4 regions of the Rhizobium phaseoli genome follow, and region 3 is predicted to be linked to each of the others. Evidence: predicted binding sites of a transcription regulator. Region 3 holds the regulator's gene; each other region holds the start of a gene.

Region 1 (5,105 bases), on a different replicon from region 3:
ACTCGGTCTTTTCACGCAGCTTGCCGACGACCACCGAGCCTTCCGCGCCGGCGTTCTCCGCGATCTGGCGCGCTGGCGCCTCAAGTGCGCGGCGAACAATATCGACGCCGACGCGCTGCTCGGAATTGGCGGTCTGCACATTTTCAAGCGCCTTGACGGCGCGCAGCAGCGCCACGCCGCCGCCTGGCAGGATGCCTTCCTCGACCGCCGCGCGGGTGGCGTGAAGCGCGTCGTCGACGCGGTCCTTCTTTTCCTTCACTTCGACTTCCGTCGAGCCGCCGACGCGGATGACGGCAACGCCGCCGGCGAGCTTGGCAAGACGTTCCTGCAGCTTCTCGCGATCGTAGTCGGAGGTGGTTTCTTCGATCTGCGCCTTAATCTGCGCAATACGGCCTTCGATGTCGGACTTGGCGCCCGAACCGTCGACGATCGTGGTGTTCTCCTTCTCAACCGACACTTTCTTCGCCCGACCGAGCATGTCGAGCGTGACGCTCTCGAGCTTGATGCCGAGGTCTTCGGAGATCACGGTGCCGGCGGTGAGCACGGCGATGTCTTCGAGCATGGCCTTGCGGCGGTCGCCGAAGCCAGGCGCCTTGACGGCAGCAATCTTCAGGCCGCCGCGCAGTTTGTTGACGACGAGCGTTGCAAGGGCTTCGCCTTCGACGTCTTCAGCGATGATGAGGAGCGGCTTGCCGGACTGGACGACGGCTTCGAGGATCGGGAGCATCGACTGCAGGTTCGAGAGCTTCTTCTCGTGTATCAGGATATAGGGATCCTCGAACTCGACCCGCATCTTGTCGGCATTGGTGACGAAGTAGGGGCTGAGGTAACCGCGGTCGAACTGCATGCCTTCGACGACTTCGAGTTCGGTTTCGGCGGTCTTGGCTTCTTCAACCGTGATGACGCCGTCATTCCCGACCTTTTCCATCGCCTCCGCCAGGAAGCGGCCGATTTCAGCATCGCCATTGGCGGAGATTGTACCGACCTGGGCGATCTCGGAATTGTTGGAGATATTGCGGGCGTTGGCCTTGAGTTCCGCGACGATGGCGGCGACGGCGAGATCGATGCCGCGCTTCAGGTCCATCGGGTTCATCCCTGAGGTAACGGCTTTGGCGCCCTCCTTGACGATCGCCTGGGCGAGTACCGTCGCAGTCGTGGTGCCGTCGCCGGCGATGTCGCTGGTCTTCGAAGCGACTTCGCGGACCATCTGGGCGCCCATGTTTTCGAACTTGTCTTCGAGTTCGATTTCCTTGGCGACCGAAACGCCGTCCTTGGTGATGCGCGGCGCGCCGAAGGATTTGTCGATCACGACGTTGCGGCCTTTCGGGCCAAGGGTCACCTTGACGGCGTTGGCCAGGATGTCGACGCCGCGCAGCAGCTTTTCGCGGGCATCGACGTTGAATTTGACTTCTTTAGCAGCCATGTCCTCACTCCTTCATAGGCAGCTAGCATTGACCTCGTCCTGAGCGGCTCAGGCGGCCTGCTTTCCTTCGCTCCGGGCTTCGATGATACCCATCACGTCGCTTTCCTTCATGATCAGCAGCTCTTCGCCGTTGATCTTGATCTCCGTGCCGGACCACTTGCCGAACAGAATGCGATCGCCGACCTTGACGTCGAGCGCCTGAATCTGGCCGGCATCGTTGCGGGCGCCGGGACCGACGGCGATGACCTCGCCTTCCTGCGGCTTTTCCTTGGCGGTGTCGGGAATGATGATGCCGCCCTTGGTCTTTTCCTCGGAATCGACGCGGCGGACGAGAATGCGGTCATGAAGCGGTCGGAACGACATGTCTTTCTCCATCGACAAACAATGATGACGTTGTTCGCCAGACCGAACCGGATGACGAGGTCCGGGCGGGTGCAAGGTCGCGCGCCTTGCGCGTTTGATCTGGTTCGATGGTTTTTCGATTTCAAGGGGCGACGCAGAAAAATTAGCACTCGCGACCGGTGACTGCTAATGACCTCGCGGGGGAACCGAAGACCGGCTCCTGCGTTCGAACCAATGACGATGGTCATCCCCTCGTCTGGAAGACGAGTTCAAAACTGTGTTCCGGCTTGAATCCGGATATCGGCGTTCCTAGCTCTCAGGCGATCGAGGCTCGATGAGCTCGATCAACGTCCCACGTCTTTTAGGAGTGAGTGACATGGAAGAGAAGACCAATATAATCAAAGACCTCACTATCGAGGAACGCGAGGAAATCTTCGTCGATATCGCTCGCACGCTGGAGGATACGGCGCGCGAGGCCCTCGTAGAGGGGAATATGCAATTTGCTGTGCTGTCGAACAATATGGCCGAAGCGATCCGCGTCAACGCCGACGAACTCGCTCGGGACGATCCCGAGAATGCCGAGCGCGTCCTGCTCGAGGCGACGGCGATGATCTCGCAGTTCGAGGCCGTGCACCCGTATCGCATGGTCAGCATGGCCGTTCACTGATTGCCCCGCGCAAATCAATCGCCAGCCTGCGGAACTCTCACGGCTGGCGAAGGTTAATGGATCACAGCATCGACAGGTGATCCATGAACACTTCGAAAATCAGCACGCCACCCGAAAGCGGAACCGACGACGCGCGCTCCTTCGATACGCAAGGGGCCGAGGTCGATCGCCAAAGAGCATCGGACGCAGCCCGGCGCAATGCGGGTTCGACACTGGATCGCGATACCAGCGCTGAAACTCCAAGCCTGAAACTTGCGAAAGAGTATCTGAGCCTCGGGGGGCGGCGCCGGTCCAAGATCGACGACAACATCACCACTGTTCGCCAATGGGAAGAGGATCCGCCGGCGGCCGAACGCTTCTGGCAGGAACGGGTGGAGACGCTTCCAAAGAATGAGCGCAAGCAGGTGGAGGATTTTCTTCCCACCATCAACACGCCTTGAAACACGGCCGCTCGATTTGGTCGTCACGCGATGAATTGGAGGAAGAACATGCATGAGATGGATCCGATAATGCAGAAATGCATCGACAACTGCCTGCGTTGCTATGGCGTTTGTCTTCGCACGGCAATGAGCCACTGTCTCGAAGCAGGTGGAAAGCATACGGAGCCTGCGCATTTCAGGCTGATGATGGCCTGCGCCGAGATTTGCCGCACGTCCGCGCATTTCATGCTGATCGGCACCGATCACCATAAACATACCTGCCGTGAATGCGCCGAGATTTGCACGGAGTGCGCGGCCGACTGCGAACGAATGGGCGATATGCAGGCGTGTGTCGATGCCTGCCGGAGCTGCGCTGAAAGCTGCCGGCAGATGGCGGCCTAGTTTTCGGCATCTTGCGAGGTCAGGTCGGAACTGGAGAAGATCATGGCCACAGACAAACACGAACAGATACGCCGGCGGGCCTACGAAATCTGGGAGGCCGAAGGCCGCCCTGAAGGGGCGGACCTGCGCCATTGGATGCAAGCCTGCGACGAGCTGGCTGGCGAGGACGAGCATGAGACGCTGCAGGACCTGCTCGATCAAGACGACAGGGACGACGCGGCGCTGCTTCAAGGCGCAGGGGAAAGCGGCGATCTCGACCGGCCACGCCTCGCAGGTGGTCAAGCTGCCGGGGCGGCTGCGCCCGATATCGAAATAACCACGGGGGAGAAGCCTTCGCGGCAGAAGATCAGAGAGACCGAAGGACCGTAATCGTCATGCAGCATCTCGACCACGCCATGCAGATCGCTATGGACGCACATGGCGGCCAGACGGACAAAACCGGCCAACCGTTCTTCGAGCACTGTCAGCGGGTCGCGCTTCTCGTGTCGGGCGATGAGGCGCGAACCGTCGCCTACCTTCACGACGTTGCAGAAAAAGGCAGCGGCTGGACGCTCGACAGGCTGAGAGAGGAAGGCTTCCCGCCGGCGATCATCTCGGCGGTGGACGCGTTGACCCAGCGGCCCGACGAGCCGGACGAGGAATTCGTCAGGCGTGCGGCAGCAAATCCGCTCGCTCTGCCTGTCAAGCGGGCCGACCTTGAAGACAATCTCCGACAGGCCGAACAGATCGGCAAAAACAAGGAAAAGTATCAACGCGGCCTGGATCTGCTACGCGATATAGAGAACGGACAATAGGTGTTCCGTTCTGCGGCCACAGCCAAGGTCCTGCCGGCAAGAGTCGTTCGCGGCGCTATTTCTGACGCGGCTGCCGCAAGCCGGCGCCGGCAGCGATCTGGGGGCCTTGGCGCTTGGCGGTCGCGGCTTCGTACAGCGTTCGACCCGCATTGCGGATTTCCTCCTGCATCGCCTGGTCCTTTTCGTAGTTTACGTGGCTCGTCGCATAGGGCTCCCAATAACCAATATAGCGATCGACTTCGGCAAGCGGGCCGGCTGGAATAAGATCCATCGATCTCAGCCAGTCCGAGAGGTTCCTGCGGACATCTTCCGCACCCTCCGTGTCGCCATGAACGACGACGGAAAACAGGCGGCCTTCGAGATGGCGGGGATAGGGCCATCCATTCATCTCCAGCTGTTTTGCCTGGTCGGCATGTTTTCCGTGCGTGCTTGTGGGATCCGGATTGCCGCCGTCGGCACAGACAAGCCGGTCGATCATCAGCTTCAGGGATGACGGCGCCTGATACCAGTGCACCGGCGTGACGATCATGATGCCGTGCGCCTCGACCCACATCGGATAGATCTCGTTCATCCAGTCATGGATCTGCCCGAGCGAATAGTTGGGATAACAGGAACAGGGCCAGTGACAGAGAGCCGCCGCAGTGGAGAAGCAGGCTTTGCACGGGTGGATCTGCCTGCCGTATTCCGAGGCGAGCCGGCTCAGGTCGAGGACCTCGATCTTCACGTGGCGCTGCTGCTCCAGCACCTCCCTGGCGATATCGACCATACGGTAGCTCTTCGAAATCTCGCCCGGGCAGGTGTGTTCGCTGCGCGTCGAGCCGTTGACGAGAAGCAGACGGGTAGGCCCGTTCGGGTCGTCATGCCGCTTTTGCGCATCACGGATGGCGTCGCGGGCCGCCAGCCAGTCTTCAGCCAGATCATAATCGGGATCGGCGAAGCCGGGGCCGGCCTTGCGGGTCTTCGGGCTTTTTCTCGAATTTGCGTAGGCTTCCCAGGCTGCCGAAGCGAGTTTCGCAAGCTCTTCCTGCAATTTGCCGTAGGCCGGATCACGAAACTGA
Region 2 (5,105 bases), 930 kb from region 3:
CCACCCGTTCGGTGCGACCATCGCCGTCGGGCACGAAATGGATTGGCGCGCATGGCTGAGTTCAACGGCATTCGCTGGGCTTACGACAGATATGAGCTGATCGCCGATGGCATCGTCCATGGCGTCGGCCTCGTGCTGGCGCTGATCGGCGCCACGGTGCTGATCTTCTACGCCACGGTCTGGAGCTCCTATGGCGCGCTCGCCGCCGCCTGGATCTATGGGGTCGGATTGGTGCTGACGCTTGCCATTTCCTTTTCCTACAATCTCTGGCCGGTCTCACGCACCAAATGGTTCCTGCGCCGCTTCGATCATTCGGCCATTTTCATCCTGATCGCCGCCACCTATACGCCCTTCCTCGAACGCGGCGCCGACGATCCGCTGCTGTTGTACATGCTGGTGGCGATCTGGCTGTTCGCCGCCGTCGGCATCGTCCTGAAATGCGCCTTTCCCGGCCGCTACGACCGTCTCGCCATCCTGCTTTACCTCGCCATGGGCTGGAGCGGCGTGGTGGTGGCCGGGCCTGTCGCTGCGCGCATCCCCTCCGCCTCGATGCTGCTGATCGTCATCGGCGGCGTCCTCTATTCGCTCGGCGTCATCTTCCATGTCTGGGAGAAGCTGCGCTTCCAGAACGCCATCTGGCACGGGTTCGTCGTCATCGCCGCGGCCGTGCATTATTCGGCCGTCTTTACCTGTTTCAGCCTGCCGGCATCGGGCTTCTGAGCGGCGGCCTGGGCGCAGCCGTTCCGCAAGCGGCGTCTCCACCATCTGCCGTTTACATCTTCGGAGGCGCGGCGTATGCCACCCGGACAGCCAAACGAACCGGACCAACTATGACAGACGCCGTCCTTATTCGCGACGCCACCGACGCCGATCTTCCCGCCATCCGCGAGATCTACAATCACGCCGTCGAGCACACGACGGCCATCTGGAACGAGACGCTGGTCGACCTCGACAACCGGCGGGAATGGATGAGGGCGCGCCAGGGCCGCGGCTTTCCCGTCATCGTCGCCGAGCTGTCGGGCAAGGTCGCAGGCTATGCCTCCTATGGCGATTGGCGGGCCTTCGACGGCTATCGCCACACAGTCGAACATTCTGTCTATGTCGACAAGGATTGCCGCGGCGCCGGCATCGGCGAGACACTGATGCGCGAATTGATCGTGCGTGCCGCTGCCGCCGATGTCCACGTGATGATCGCCGGCATCGAGGCCGAGAACACCGCCTCGATCCGGCTGCACGAGAAGCTGGGCTTCCGCATCGCCGGTAGATTTTCCGAGGTCGGCACCAAGTTCGGCCGCTGGCTGGATCTCACCTGCATGGAGCTTCGCCTGCCCGCCAGGCCGGATTGACCGCCTGTCTGGGCAAGGCGGTTTGACCGCCTGCCCGGGCAAGGCAAATGCGCGTTTGCCTTGCCGGGACGGAGCGAACCCGCAGATGATTGCCGGCGCGTTCGCCATCTTTTTATTGTATTCTGAGCTGTGTAGAAATGGGGGGCGCCTGCTTCGCGACAGCCGGCGTGATAAGCGTCATGGAGATCAACAGTTCAATGGCAATGCATAGATCGCCGCTCGGCCTCCTTGCCTTCCTTCTTCTCGCCTTTGCTCCGATATCCACCCGCGCTGCCGATTGCGGCAGCACGGCCTCGCCGAAGCTCGACTGGCAGGAATGTTCGAAGAAGAACCTGATGCTGCAGGGCAGTGATCTGGAAGGCGCCAATCTCTTCAGCACCGATTTCTCACTGACGGACCTCAGCGGCGGGAATTTCAAATCCGCCAATCTGGAGAAGGCGACTTTGGTGCGCGCCTCGCTCGAGGGGTCACATGCCGAGGGGGCCAATTTCGCCAAGGTCGAGGCCTATCGCGCCAGCTTCGCCAATATTGCCGCCGAAGGCGCGTCCTTTGCCGGCGCCGAGCTGCAGCGCGCCAATTTCGGCGGCGCCCGGCTTTCCGGCGCGAGCTTCGAAAAGGCCGAACTCGGGCGCGCCGATTTCGATAAGGCGGTGCTGACGGGGGTGAAATTCTCCTTCGCCAATCTCTCCCGGGCCGATCTCTCCAACGCCACCTTCGAAGGCCCGGTAATCTTCGAGCGCGCCTTCATGTTCCTGACCCGCATCGAAGGCCTCGACCTTTCGGCTGCCGCCGGGCTCGAACAGGCGCAGATCGACCTCGCCTGCGGCGACGCCTCGACCAAACTGCCCTCCGGCCTCTCGGCGCCGGCAACTTGGCCATGTCCGGCCGAGCACGAGTGATTACAAAGGCGACAACTGGTCGCCTTTGGCAACACGCAGCGCTGCCTTAGGAAGGGTGCGTTCGACTCAGTGGAGTTTGAACTCGCCCATGACGCGGCGCCACTCGTTAGGTCCGATCAGCCGCTGGTGGGTGTAGCGAACGGAGTGTAGCGGCCCGTCGAGCGTGGACTGCCAGAATTGGAGAAACTTGTGCATCTCCGGAAAGTCCGGAGCAAGATCGTAATCCTGCCAGACATAGGTTTGCAGCACGGATTCAAAATCAGGAATGCGATAGAGGATATGCGCAGTGGTCAGTCCATAGCCGTTCAACTGGCGTTCCAGATCCGATGAAAATTGCATGCTTCATCTCCGTTTCGTGACGCTCGAAAGGTGGCGCAAAATTTTGCGGCCATCAACGGATTTCGGAACGCGTCCACCCTGTTTATTGTTCCTTTACAGAATGTTAGCAGCCGCTTGGAGCGAGTGCTAATTTTTTTATGGCGCCCTCTTGAAATGGAAAAACCGCAAAACCAGATCATTGCGCGCAGAACGCTCGATCGAGGTTTTGCACCCGCTCGGACTGGTCATCCGGTCCGGGCAGGGGAACATCGTTATTGTTTGTCCATTGGAGGAAAACATGTCGTTCCGACCGCTTCATGACCGCATTCTCGTCCGCCGCGTCGATTCCGAAGAAAAGACCAAGGGCGGCATCATCATCCCAGACACCGCCAAGGAAAAGCCGCAGGAAGGCGAGGTCATCGCTGTCGGCCCGGGCGCGCGCGATGATGCCGGCCAGGTCCAGGCGCTCGACGTCAAGGTCGGCGATCGTATCCTGTTCGGCAAGTGGTCCGGCACAGAGATCAAGATCAATGGCGAAGACCTGCTGATCATGAAGGAAAGCGATGTCATGGGCATCATCGAGGCCCGGGCCGCCGAAAAGATCGCCGCCTGAGGCGATTTCCACGCATTAGTCAAAAAAAGCTGCCTATTGAAGGAGTGACAGAATGGCTGCGAAAGAAGTCAAATTTCATAGCGATGCCCGTGAACGCATGCTGCGTGGGGTCGATGTGCTGGCCAATGCGGTGAAAGTAACGCTCGGTCCCAAGGGCCGCAACGTCGTGATCGACAAGTCCTTTGGCGCGCCGCGCATCACCAAGGACGGCGTTTCGGTCGCCAAGGAAATCGAACTCGAAGACAAGTTCGAGAACATGGGCGCCCAGATGCTGCGTGAAGTGGCATCCAAGACGAACGATCTCGCCGGGGACGGCACGACGACGGCGACCGTGCTTGCCCAGGCAATCGTCAAGGAAGGTGCCAAGGCGGTTGCCTCTGGCATGAACCCGATGGATCTGAAGCGCGGCATTGATCTTGCCGTCGACGCCGTCGTCGGGGAGTTGAAGGCCAACGCCCGCAAGATTTCCAACAATTCCGAAATTGCTCAGGTAGGTACCATTTCAGCCAACGGCGATTCCGAGATCGGCCGCTACCTCGCCGAAGCCATGGAAAAGGTCGGCAACGAAGGCGTCATCACGGTTGAAGAAGCCAAGACCGCCGAAACCGAACTCGAAGTCGTCGAAGGCATGCAGTTCGACCGCGGCTATTTGAGCCCCTACTTCGTCACCAACCAGGACAAGATGCGGGTCGAGCTCGAAGATCCCTATATCCTGATCCATGAGAAGAAGCTCTCGAACCTGCAGTCGATGCTCCCGATCCTCGAGGCTGTCGTCCAGACCGGCAAGCCGCTCCTCATCATCGCTGAAGACGTCGAAGGCGAAGCCCTTGCAACGCTCGTCGTCAACAAGCTGCGCGGCGGCCTGAAGATCGCTGCCGTCAAGGCTCCTGGCTTCGGCGACCGCCGCAAGGCCATGCTCGAAGACATCGCCATCCTGACGGGCGGCACCGTGATCTCCGAAGACCTCGGCATCAAGCTTGAAAATGTGACGCTCAACATGCTCGGGCGGGCGAAAAAGGTGGCGATCGAGAAGGAAAATACCACGATCATCGATGGTGCCGGCTCGAAGGCGGAACTCGACGGGCGCACTGCTCAGATCCGCGCCCAGATCGAAGAAACCACCTCCGACTACGACCGCGAGAAGCTGCAGGAACGTCTTGCCAAGCTCGCCGGCGGCGTTGCCGTCATCCGCGTCGGCGGCTCGACGGAAGTCGAAGTGAAGGAAAAGAAGGACCGCGTCGACGACGCGCTTCACGCAACCCGTGCGGCAGTCGAGGAAGGCATTCTGCCGGGCGGCGGCGTGGCGCTGCTGCGCGCGGTCAAGGCGCTCGACACTATCAAGACTGCCAATGACGACCAGCGCGTCGGCGTCGACATCGTTCGCCGGGCAATCGAGGCACCGGTTCGCCAGATCGCGGAGAATGCCGGAGCGGAAGGCTCGATCATCGTCGGCAAGCTGCGGGAGAAGAACGAATTCTCCTACGGCTGGAACGCCCAGACGGGCGAATACGGCGATCTCTACGCGCAGGGCGTCATCGATCCGGCCAAGGTCGTTCGCACCGCGCTTCAGGACGCAGCTTCCGTTGCCGGCCTGCTGGTGACGACAGAAGCCATGATCGCCGAGAAGCCCAAGAAGGAGGCTGCTCCGGCCATGCCCGCCGGTGCAGGTATGGACTTCTAACAGCGATCGCTGGCCCGCTCCGCCCTCGGGGCGGGCCGTTCCATGCGCTATTGGATGAAATATGAAACAAGTTCCATCGGTCGACACAATGGAGCCAAGCTATGAGAAAGGAAAGCCTCAGCAATTCCATCGAGCAGAATGCCACGGCGGCGATCAGCGCGGCGCATCTGCTTCATCCGGCGAACCATTTCAGTCACCCGCGTGACGTGCTCGCCGCCGATCACATCAGCAACGACGAAAAGCGGGCC
Region 3 (5,105 bases):
AGACGACGTTGCCTTCCACTTCGCCGCGGAAGAGTTCGGTATGCCCGTCCGGCCAGGCGAGGCAGAGCACGCTGACGAAACGTGCGGTGCGCTGTTCGGGCGCCGTGGCGCCGGCATCCTGCAGCGCCTTTTCCACCTTGGCCATCGCCATGTCGAAATCGCGCGTGCCGTCGGCTTTTTCCGCCCAATTGGCGGTGTAGACGCCGGGATCGCCGCCGAGCGCGTCGACCACCAGCCCGGAATCGTCCGACAGCGCCGGCATGCCGGCGGCATGGGCGGAGGCAACCGCCTTGATCGTCGCATTTTCCTCGAAGCTGGTGCCGGTTTCGTCGGGCTCGACGAAATTCAGCTCAGCGGCCGATTTGGCGGTGAAGCCCAGCGGCCCGATCAGTTCCTGGATCTCGCGGATCTTGCCGGCATTGTGGCTGGCGACGACGATGGTCTTCGTTTCAAGCTTGCGCATTCAGATATCCTGTTCGATGCCCCAGATTTTGGCCTCCGCGCATTCCAGGCTGTTACCTTCAGGATCGCGGAAATAGATCGAGCGGCCGCCGTTCGGCCAATGCACCTCGGACTCGATCGACACACCTGCCGCTTTCAGCCGTTCGGCCATTGCATCAATATTGCGGCCGGAGACCCGGAAGCAGGCATGGCCCTCGCCTGATGTGCCGTGCGGCGGCACCTGCAACGCATTGGGCGCCGGCGGCTTTACCGTTTCCTCGGGGTTGAAGATCAGCAGCACGCCGGGGCCGCAGCGGAAGAAGACATGCCGGTTGCCCGCTCGGCTGATCTTTTCAAGGCCGAGAACGTCTTCGTAGAAGACCTCGGCCTTGTCGAGATCGCGCGCATAGAGCGCCGTTTCCAGCATGCCTTCCAGCATGGGGTTCATCCCGCAATCGCCTGTTTCTGCAGGGCGACGAGTTCGCCGATGCCGTTCTTGGCAAGACCCATCAGCGAGGTGAATTCCTCTTCGGTAAACGGCGTGCCTTCGGCCGTGCCCTGAATTTCGACGATGCCGCCGGCGCCGGTCATGACGAAATTGGCGTCGGTCTCGGCCGAGGAATCCTCGAGATAGTCGAGGTCGATCACCGCCTGGCTGGCGAAAACGCCGCAGGAGATGGCGGCGACATGATCCTTCAGGACCCGGTCGACCTTGATCATGTTGCGGCTTTCCATCCATTTTAGGCAATCGTAAAGCGCGATCCAGCCGCCGGTGATCGACGCGGTCCGCGTGCCGCCATCGGCCTGGATGACATCACAATCGAGGGTGATCTGCCGTTCGCCGAGCGCTTGCAGATCGACGACGGCGCGCAGCGACCGGCCGATCAGCCGCTGGATTTCCTGGGTGCGACCGCCCTGCTTGCCGGCCGCGGCCTCGCGTTTCATGCGTTCGCCGGTCGCCCGCGGCAGCATGCCGTATTCGGCCGTCACCCAACCCTTGCCGGTATTGCGCAGCCACGGCGGCGTCTTGTCCTCGAGGCTTGCGGTGCAGAGCACATGCGTATCGCCGAACTTCACCAGGCAGGAGCCTTCCGCATGCTTGGAAAAGTTGCGCTCGAACGAGACCTTGCGCATCTGGTCGGTTTTTCTGCCTGAAGGCCGCATTCTTATCTCCTGGAGTTGCTGACCGCTTCTACGATTGGCGGCGCCCATTTGCAAATTCCCTTTTGCCACGGGGGCGAGTTTGACTATATTTTCGGGAAAGCATCATCAGTTTGGGTTCGAGAGGTTCATGGGCACCAGGTCGACGTCGGTTTCGGATGCCGTTGCCGTGCTGGACGAGCGCTCCCGGGAAATCTTTCGCCGCATCGTCGAAGGGTATCTGGAAAGCGGCGAACCGCTCGGCTCGCGCAATCTGTCGCGCCTCCTGCCGATGTCGCTGTCGCCGGCCTCGGTGCGCAACGTCATGAGCGATCTCGAAGAACTCGGCCTGATTTATTCGCCGCATATCAGCGCCGGCCGGCTGCCGACCCAAATCGGCCTGCGCTTCTTCGTCGATGCCTTCATGCAGGTCGGCGATCTCTCCGCCGAGGACCGCGCCAATATCGACCGCCAGGTGCGGGCCGAAAGCGGCGGCAATCCGGTGGAATCGATGATGAACGAGGCCAGCCGCATGCTGTCGGGCATTTCGCGCGGCGCCGGCCTCGTCATCACCTCGAAGAGCGATCCAGTGCTGAAGCATGTCGAATTCATCCGGCTGGAGCCGACAAAGGCGCTCGCCGTGCTCGTCGGCGATCACGACCAGGTGGAAAACCGCATCATCGAGCTGCCGGCCGGCGTCACCTCCTCGCAGCTGACGGAGGCTGCAAATTTCCTCAATGCGCACATGTCCGGCCAGACCCTGCCGGAGCTGCGCAAACAATTGAGCCAGCTGAAGGACGATGTCCGCCACGAGCTCGATGCGCTGTCGCGCGATCTGGTCGAGCGCGGCATCGCCGTCTGGGCCGGCAGCCCGGACGAGGGGAAGCCCGCCCAGCTGATCATTCGCGGCCGCGCCAACCTTCTCGAAGGCCTTGGCGGCGCAGAGGATCTCGACCGGCTTCGTATGCTATTCGACGATCTCGAAAAGAAGGACAGCCTCATCGAGATCCTCAGTCTGGCTGAAAGCGGCTCGGGCGTGCGCATCTTCATCGGCTCGGAAAACAAGCTCTTCTCGCTGTCCGGCTCGTCGCTGATCGTCGCGCCCTATCGTGACGATGACGATCGGATCGTCGGCGCTGTCGGCGTCATTGGCCCGACGCGGCTCAATTATTCCCGCATCGTGCCGATGGTGGATTACACGGCCCAACTCGTCTCCCGCCTCTCGCGCAATCCGCTTTGACGCGCTTTAGCTCTTTGTTTGATGCATGTTGTTATCCCGGAACCGCGGCACACTTCCGGGCGACATGCATTAGCGCGAAACTCCGCGGAATTTTCGCTTCTTTGTCACGCAGACTTGATTTTTTTCGGTCAAACCTCGATATCGGGCGCATCTGAAGACACCAACCGGAGACCGTCATGACCGATGAAACGACGAAAAACGGACCTGACGCCACTGCGGCCGATGCCGCAGCCGACGCTGCCGCCTACGTCGAGAACGATACCGTGCAGGAAGAGACCGCCCAGCCAGACCCGCTTGAGCTTCTGAAAGCCGAAAACAGCGAGCTGCGCGACCGCTATCTGCGCCTCGCCGCCGAGATGGACAATCTGCGCCGCCGCACCGAGCGCGAGGTCAAGGACGCCAAGTCCTATTCCGTCGCCGGTTTCGCCCGCGACATGCTCGCCGTCTCCGACAATCTGCGCCGGGCGCTGGATGCCATCTCTCCGGAGGCCAAGGCGACGGCCGATGCCGGCCTGACCTCGCTGATCGAAGGTGTCGAGATGACCGAACGCGCCATGCTGTCGGCGCTCGAGCGCCATGGTGTGCGCAAGCTGGAGCCGGTCGGCCAGAAGTTCGATCCGAATTTCCATCAGGCGATGTTCGAGGTGCCCAACTCCGAGGTGCCGAACAACACGGTCGTCCAGGTCGTGCAGGCGGGCTTTACCATCGGCGAGCGCGTGCTGCGCCCGGCCATGGTCGGTGTCGCCAAGGGCGGCCCGAAGCCGGCCGAAGCCGAAACCAACTCGGTCTTCGACGAGAAGGACGCCTGATATCTTTTTCCTTCTCTTGTTGGAGAAGGAAAAGTCAAAAATCAGATGCGGGCGAAGCGTTCGATCAGAAGATCGAAGAAGCCGTCCGCATCGACATGGCGCATCACCTTCGCATTGCGCTTGCGCTCCGTCACATGCCACCAGTCGACCACGGTCATGCCGACGGTGAGTTCCGACCGGACCTCGATCTCGACATTGCAGTCCCGGCCCTGGAAAAGTGCCGGCTTCAAGAGATAGGCGATCACCGTCGGGTCGTGCAGGGGCCCGCCGTCGGAGCCGTATTTCTCGATATCGAAGCGTTCGAAGAATTCCAGCATCTCGACCATCGCCTTTGCCGGCGCCGTGCCGATCTCGGCCATGCGTTTCACCCGGTCTTTGCGCGTCAGTAACTGGTGCGTCACGTCAAGCGGCATCATCACGATCGGCACGCCCGAGCGGAAGACGATGTCGGCCGCTTCCGGATCGACATAGATGTTGAACTCGGCGGCCGGCGTGATATTGCCGCCCTCGAAGAAGCCGCCGCCCATCATCACCAGTTCGCGGATGCGCGCGATGATGTCCGGCGCCTTCTGGAAGGCCATGCCGATATTGGTGAGCGGCCCGAGCGTGCAGAGCGTCACGGTGCCTGCCGGCTCGCGGCGCAGCGTCTCGATGATGAAGTCGACGGAATGGCCGGGCTGCAGCGCCATCGTCGGTTCGGCGAGTTCAGGGCCGTCGAGGCCGGTCTTGCCGTGCACGTGCTCCGCCGTCACCAGCTTGCGGGCGATCGGCCTGTCGGCACCGGCGAAGACCTTCGTCTCCGGCCGGCCGCAGAGCTCGCAGACGATCCGCGCATTGCGGCTGGTCAGCGAAAGCGGCACATTGCCGGCGACCGTGGTGATCCCCAGGACTTCCAGCTCATCGGGGCTGCCGAAGGCCAGCATGATGGCGGCCGCGTCGTCCTGGCCGGGATCCGTGTCGATGATGATTTTTCTTGCGCTTGCCATTGCGACCGTCCCGTCCTCGTCATGCCTGTTGCTGCGGCATGCACCACTTGTTCATTTCCCGTCACAAATCAGCACATTTCGCACGGGGCACGTTTTGATGCGAGGCGATGGCCGCTTTGTCAAGCAAGGAGGCGGGCGTCGGCCATCTTAAACTTGAGAGGGCTTAAAATCGCGGAGGCGTCGCCCGACAGGCCGCCTGTGCCTTGCAGCGCCGGTGTCCTGTCCCCATATTAGCGGCATCCGGATGCTGCGCTTGAGGTCCGGGATGGTCGCTTGCATCAAGGACTTGAAAAGAGATGAGCCGCATTACCCCTTTCGCCAGCCCGCTGCTTCTGGGCTTCGACGCCATGGAGAAGACGCTGGAGCGCATTTCCAAGGCGAGCGACGGATATCCGCCTTACAATATCGAACGCATCGCCGCCGACAGCGGCGCGCCGGAACGTCTGCGCATCACCCTTGCGGTGGCCGGCTTCAGCGAGGAGGAACTCG
Region 4 (5,105 bases), 510 kb from region 3:
TCAATATTCCGGTCAAGCCGGAGTAGTTGACGGCCAGAGATCGCCGCCTGCCCCTCATCCACCTGCCGGCACCTTCTCCCCGCACGGGGGGCGAAGGGGATATGCCGCTACCTCTCCGTCAGCCACTTACCTCCCGCACGGCACGTCCCCTCTCCCCGTAAAACGGGGAGAGGGTTAGGGTGAGGGGCAGACGTTCCCGCCCGCCTCTATTGCCGGTTGGCGATCTGCCTCGCACCTTCGAGCTTGAAGCGCGGAAAGACGAAGACGCCGGCCATGCTGCCGCTGTATTTCTCCTCAAGCCCGTTTGACTCGCCCATGCAGAACAGCGGCTGGCGCAAGCCGTTCGGCATGATGATAGTCGTCGAAAAGCAGAAGGAGGAGCAATGTGTTGCCGCCTGTTCGAACAGTTCCAGCACGTGATTGCGATCTCCGGAATCGTAGCATCGGATCAGATTCAGCAGTCCGCATTCCTCTGTGGAAAGGCCGTGCAGTATGGCGCTCCACTTGCCGAGACGAAGCACCCCGCTCGACAGATCCCCGGTCCAGCTTTCGGAAACGGAAAACTGCGCCAGCATCTCGTGCTGTTGATTATTGTCGTTCATCGAGCCGGGCAGCATCGGTACGGCTGCATTGGCTTTGGCAATCTTGAACACGGGCGTTCCCTCGTTCGCATGCGGCTCCTCCGCCGCACGCTCGGCAAACACTAGAGACAGGCTTATGCAGCAGCGGGCATAATGCCCGCGCCCATATCGGCGATCATTGCCACGGCCATCCGAGCCTCCGAACCGGAGCCCTTTGAAACCATCTATTCTGGCATCGCCTTCCCGCGCTCGTCTGACAGCGAAAATAATCGCCGGGCGCGCTTCAATTGCAGCGCGGATTTATAGGAACTTTTGCACAAACGGCAACGGCTTTTTAAGGGGTGTTCGGATCGAGATCCTTTTACCGGAAATGTCGGCCCCCGCGCTGCTTGGCGAGAATGGAGCCCAGGAGCTCAATTTTCGGCGCTTTTTCCTGGTTTCGCCTCACTTGGCGGGAGATAGATCGCCGCAAGACGACGATTGCCCGCACGTTGCGTGGAGAGAAATACAGGCAGCGGCGCAAGCCTCGCAAAAGCTTGGGCCGCCGGCACATACGATGCACGGCACAAAATCGCGCGCAATGGAACGAATCGTTTTCGGACGAAGCTTACGGCAAAGAAAAAGGGCGACCCGAGGGCCGCCCTTCCTGTTCCGGATGCCGGAATGAGTGCAGGCTTCGCCTATCACATCATGTCCATGCCGCCAGTTCAGCGCGCTTGACGCGCTGAACCATCTTGGATGATGGGCGGATTCATGGACGATGCTGTGAAAGGCCGTTGGCCTATCACATCATGTCCATTCCGCCCATTCCGCCCATGCCGCCCGGCATAGCCGGAGCGTCCTTCTTCGGCAGCTCGGCGATCATGGCTTCGGTGGTGATCAGCAGCGATGCAACGGAAGCGGCATCCTGCAGGGCGGTGCGAACGACCTTGACCGGGTCGATGATGCCCATGCCGATCATGTCGCCATATTCGCCGGTCTGGGCGTTGTAACCCCAGTTGTCCTGATCCTTGTCGAGGATCTTGCCGACAACGATCGAGGCTTCGTCGCCTGCGTTCTCAGCGATCTGGCGGGCCGGAGCCTGCAGCGCGCGGCGAACGATGTTGACGCCGGCTTCCTGGTCGTCGTTGATACCCTTGGCGGTGATCTTGACGGAGGAGCGCAGCAGGGCAACGCCGCCGCCCGGTACGATACCTTCCTGAACGGCAGCGCGCGTCGCGTTGAGGGCGTCGTCGATGCGGTCCTTCTTTTCCTTCACTTCGACTTCCGTCGAGCCGCCGACGCGGATGACGGCAACGCCGCCAGCGAGCTTGGCAAGGCGTTCCTGCAGCTTCTCGCGGTCGTAGTCGGAGGTGGTTTCTTCGATCTGGGCCTTGATCTGGGCAACACGGCCTTCGATGTCGGACTTGGCGCCCGAACCGTCGACGATCGTGGTGTTTTCCTTGGAGATCGAAACCTTCTTGGCACGGCCGAGCATGTCGAGCGTGACGCTCTCGAGCTTGATGCCGAGGTCTTCGGAGATCACGGTGCCGCCCGTCAGGATGGCGATGTCTTCGAGCATGGCCTTGCGGCGGTCGCCGAAGCCAGGAGCCTTGACGGCAGCGATCTTCAGGCCGCCGCGCAGCTTGTTGACGACGAGCGTTGCAAGGGCTTCGCCTTCGACGTCTTCAGCGATGATGAGGAGCGGCTTGCCGGTCTGGACGACAGCTTCGAGAACCGGGAGCATCGACTGCAGGTTCGAGAGCTTCTTCTCGTGGAGGAGAATGAAGACGTCTTCGAGGTCGGCGACCATCTTTTCCGGGTTGGTGACGAAGTAGGGGCTGAGGTAGCCGCGGTCGAACTGCATGCCTTCGACGACTTCGAGTTCGGTTTCGGCGGTCTTGGCTTCTTCAACCGTGATGACGCCTTCGTTGCCGACCTTCTGCATGGCTTCAGCAATGTCGAGGCCAACCTGGCGCTCGCCGTTTGCCGAGATCGTGCCGACCTGGGCGACTTCTTCCGAGGTGTTGATCTTCTTGGCCTTGGCCTGGAGATCCTTGACGACTTCGGCGACGGCGAGATCGATGCCGCGCTTCAGGTCCATCGGGTTCATGCCGGCGGCAACAGCCTTGGCGCCTTCGCGAACAATCGCCTGGGCAAGAACGGTTGCAGTCGTCGTGCCGTCGCCGGCGATGTCGTTGGTCTTCGAAGCAACTTCGCGGACCATCTGGGCGCCCATGTTTTCGAACTTGTCTTCGAGTTCGATTTCCTTGGCGACCGAAACGCCGTCCTTGGTGATGCGCGGCGCGCCGAAGGACTTGTCGATGATGACGTTACGACCCTTCGGGCCGAGCGTGACCTTGACTGCATCGGCGAGAATGTCGACGCCGCGCAGCATCTTTTCGCGCGCGGTGCGGCCAAACTTGATTTCTTTAGCTGCCATGTTTGTGACTCCTGAATTCGATTTGTTCGGGCAAAGGCCCGTCAGTCATTTCGGGAAAGCGGATCGGCAATCAGCCGATGATGCCCATGATGTCGGCTTCCTTCATGATCAGAAGGTCTTCGCCGTTGATCTTGACTTCGGTGCCGGACCACTTGCCGAACAGCACGCGGTCGCCAGCCTTGACGTCGAGTGCGACGACCTTGCCGGACTCGTCACGAGCGCCGGAACCGACGGCGACGATTTCGCCTTCCTGCGGCTTTTCCTTGGCGGTGTCGGGAATGATGATCCCGCCCTTGGTCTTCTCTTCGGACTCGACGCGACGAACGACGACGCGGTCGTGAAGCGGACGGAAATTGGTGCTTGCCATTGTCTAATCCCTCGATCGAATGACATTCGCGGACCGGAGCGGCCCACATGGATAGGTGTTAGCACTCCCTTGCGGTGAGTGCTAGCGACGAGCATTTAGGGATGGCTCCGAAAGGAGTCAATGAGAGCAATCACGAATTTTTGTGCCGGAATTGTGAAGAGACCGGAGAAATGCCGGAGATTCCGGCCGAACCCTCTGTCGCGGGCGCACCTTGTCGATTACGGGCCGGTTTGTCGCGACAGGGCTTTGCCGTGGCCGGCGCTAAGAAAATGCCTTGCCATCGTCCTGCGCCTTTGCAATGTCACCGGTGACTGCAGCAACTCGGGACATTGGAATGGCCAAGCGGATAGAAACCTTCTCTGAGATCACCGATCGCTATGACGTGGTGCTCTGTGATGTCTGGGGCGTCGTTCACAACGGTGTCGATCCGTTCCCGAAGGCTGCTGCCGCCCTTCAGGCCGCCCGCGAGAGCGGCCTCGCCGTCGTCCTCATCACCAATTCGCCGCGCCTTTCCTGGCAGGTCGTCGAGCAATTGCGTCATATCGGCGTGCCCGACAGCGCCTATGACAGGATCGTCACCTCGGGCGACGTCACGCGCGGGCTGATTTCCGAGGGGCCGAAGACGGTCTTTCTGCTCGGCCCCGAACGCGACAAGGCGCTTCTCGAAGGCATTGGCGTCGAGCGGGCGCCATCCGGCGAAGCGCGATCGCTCGTCTGCACCGGCTTTTTCGACGATGAGACCGAGAAGCCGGAAGATTACACCGACATGCTTCTGGATTTTCAGGCGCGCGAGGTGCCGATGATCTGTGCCAATCCCGACCTCGTTGTCGAGCGCGGTCACCGCATCATTCCCTGCGCCGGCGCCATGGCCGCCTATTATGAGCAGCTCGGCGGCAAAACCCGCATCGCCGGCAAACCGCACCGGCCGATTTACGAGGCGACGCTGGCCGCTGCCCGCGAACTTCGCGGCGAGGTGCCGGCCGAGCGCGTGCTGGCGATCGGCGACGGCATGCCGACCGATGTCCGTGGCGCCTTGAATTTTGGCCTCGACCTTCTCTACATCAGCGGCGGGATTCACGCCAAGGAATACACCTTAAATGGCGAAACCGACGAGGCAATCCTCAACGCCTACCTCGAACGGGAAAACGCCGCGCCGAAGTGGTGGATGCCGCGCCTTGCATAAAGAGAAGCCAGCCGATGACCGTCTTCCACCGCAATGAAACCCGCGATCCCTTGCCCGCCCATCTCCGGGGCGGGGTGATCGCCATCGGCAATTTCGACGGCGTCCATCGCGGCCATCAATCGGTGCTGAACCGCGCGCTCGAGATCGCAAGGGCGCGCGGCATCCCCGCTCTGGTGCTGACCTTCGAGCCGCATCCGCGCACCGTCTTCCGGCCGCAGACCCCGGTGTTCCGCCTGACACCCGCGCCGCTCAAGGCCCGTATCCTGGAAACGCTGGGGTTCAACGCCGTCATCGAATATCCTTTCGACTACGAGTTCTCGCAGCGCTCGGCCGATGATTTCATTCATTCGATTCTGAAGGATTGGCTCGGCGCCTCCGAAGTCGTCACCGGCTTCGATTTCCATTTCGGCCGCAACCGCGAAGGCGGCCCCGCCTTCCTGATGAATGCCGGCCAGACCTACGGCTTCGGCGTCACACTGATCGATGCCTTCCGCGACGAAAATGCCGACGTCGTCTCGTCGAGCCATATTCGCGCCTTGCTGAAGGAGGGCG

Evidence for each region. Region 3 encodes HrcA, which represses chaperone genes, less so after heat shock. Its sites were predicted from a motif close to GTTAGCACTCNCNNNNNGNGAGTGCTAAC; they were not measured.
Region 1: groES (co-chaperone GroES) is a predicted target of HrcA. The motif match lies at 1,928-1,956, and genes of this name have one in related genera.
Region 2: groES (co-chaperone GroES) is a predicted target of HrcA. The motif match lies at 2,687-2,715, and genes of this name have one in related genera.
Region 4: groES (co-chaperone GroES) is a predicted target of HrcA. The motif match lies at 3,428-3,456, and genes of this name have one in related genera.

The regions. Positions count from the first base shown of each region.
Region 1 is NZ_CP013536.1:327,465-332,569, forward strand. It holds gene groL (chaperonin GroEL) at 1-1,423, opposite strand, end outside; gene groES (co-chaperone GroES) at 1,472-1,786, opposite strand; gene AMC88_RS28730 (hypothetical protein) at 2,142-2,432, shown strand; gene AMC88_RS28735 (hypothetical protein) at 2,516-2,872, shown strand; gene AMC88_RS28740 (four-helix bundle copper-binding protein) at 2,921-3,253, shown strand; gene AMC88_RS28745 (DUF2934 domain-containing protein) at 3,296-3,622, shown strand; gene AMC88_RS28750 (HD domain-containing protein) at 3,628-4,047, shown strand; gene AMC88_RS28755 (flavodoxin family protein) at 4,103-5,105, opposite strand, start outside.
Region 2 is NZ_CP013532.1:1,335,538-1,340,642, forward strand. It holds gene trhA (PAQR family membrane homeostasis protein TrhA) at 52-720, shown strand; gene AMC88_RS06505 (GNAT family N-acetyltransferase) at 831-1,346, shown strand; gene AMC88_RS06510 (pentapeptide repeat-containing protein) at 1,544-2,245, shown strand; gene AMC88_RS06515 (usg protein) at 2,312-2,584, opposite strand; gene groES (co-chaperone GroES) at 2,862-3,176, shown strand; gene groL (chaperonin GroEL) at 3,229-4,857, shown strand; gene AMC88_RS06530 (hypothetical protein) at 4,959-5,105, shown strand, end outside.
Region 3 is NZ_CP013532.1:407,774-412,878, forward strand. It holds gene rdgB (RdgB/HAM1 family non-canonical purine NTP pyrophosphatase) at 1-463, opposite strand, end outside; gene AMC88_RS01970 (VOC family protein) at 464-889, opposite strand; gene rph (ribonuclease PH) at 886-1,605, opposite strand; gene hrcA (heat-inducible transcriptional repressor HrcA) at 1,733-2,821, shown strand; gene grpE (nucleotide exchange factor GrpE) at 2,998-3,630, shown strand; gene AMC88_RS01990 (nucleoside hydrolase) at 3,672-4,616, opposite strand; gene AMC88_RS01995 (Hsp20 family protein) at 4,913-5,105, shown strand, end outside.
Region 4 is NZ_CP013532.1:914,955-920,059, forward strand. It holds gene AMC88_RS04405 (glutathione S-transferase family protein) at 1-26, shown strand, start outside; gene AMC88_RS04410 (hypothetical protein) at 207-653, opposite strand; gene groL (chaperonin GroEL) at 1,366-3,003, opposite strand; gene groES (co-chaperone GroES) at 3,074-3,370, opposite strand; gene AMC88_RS04425 (TIGR01459 family HAD-type hydrolase) at 3,705-4,553, shown strand; gene AMC88_RS04430 (bifunctional riboflavin kinase/FAD synthetase) at 4,568-5,105, shown strand, end outside.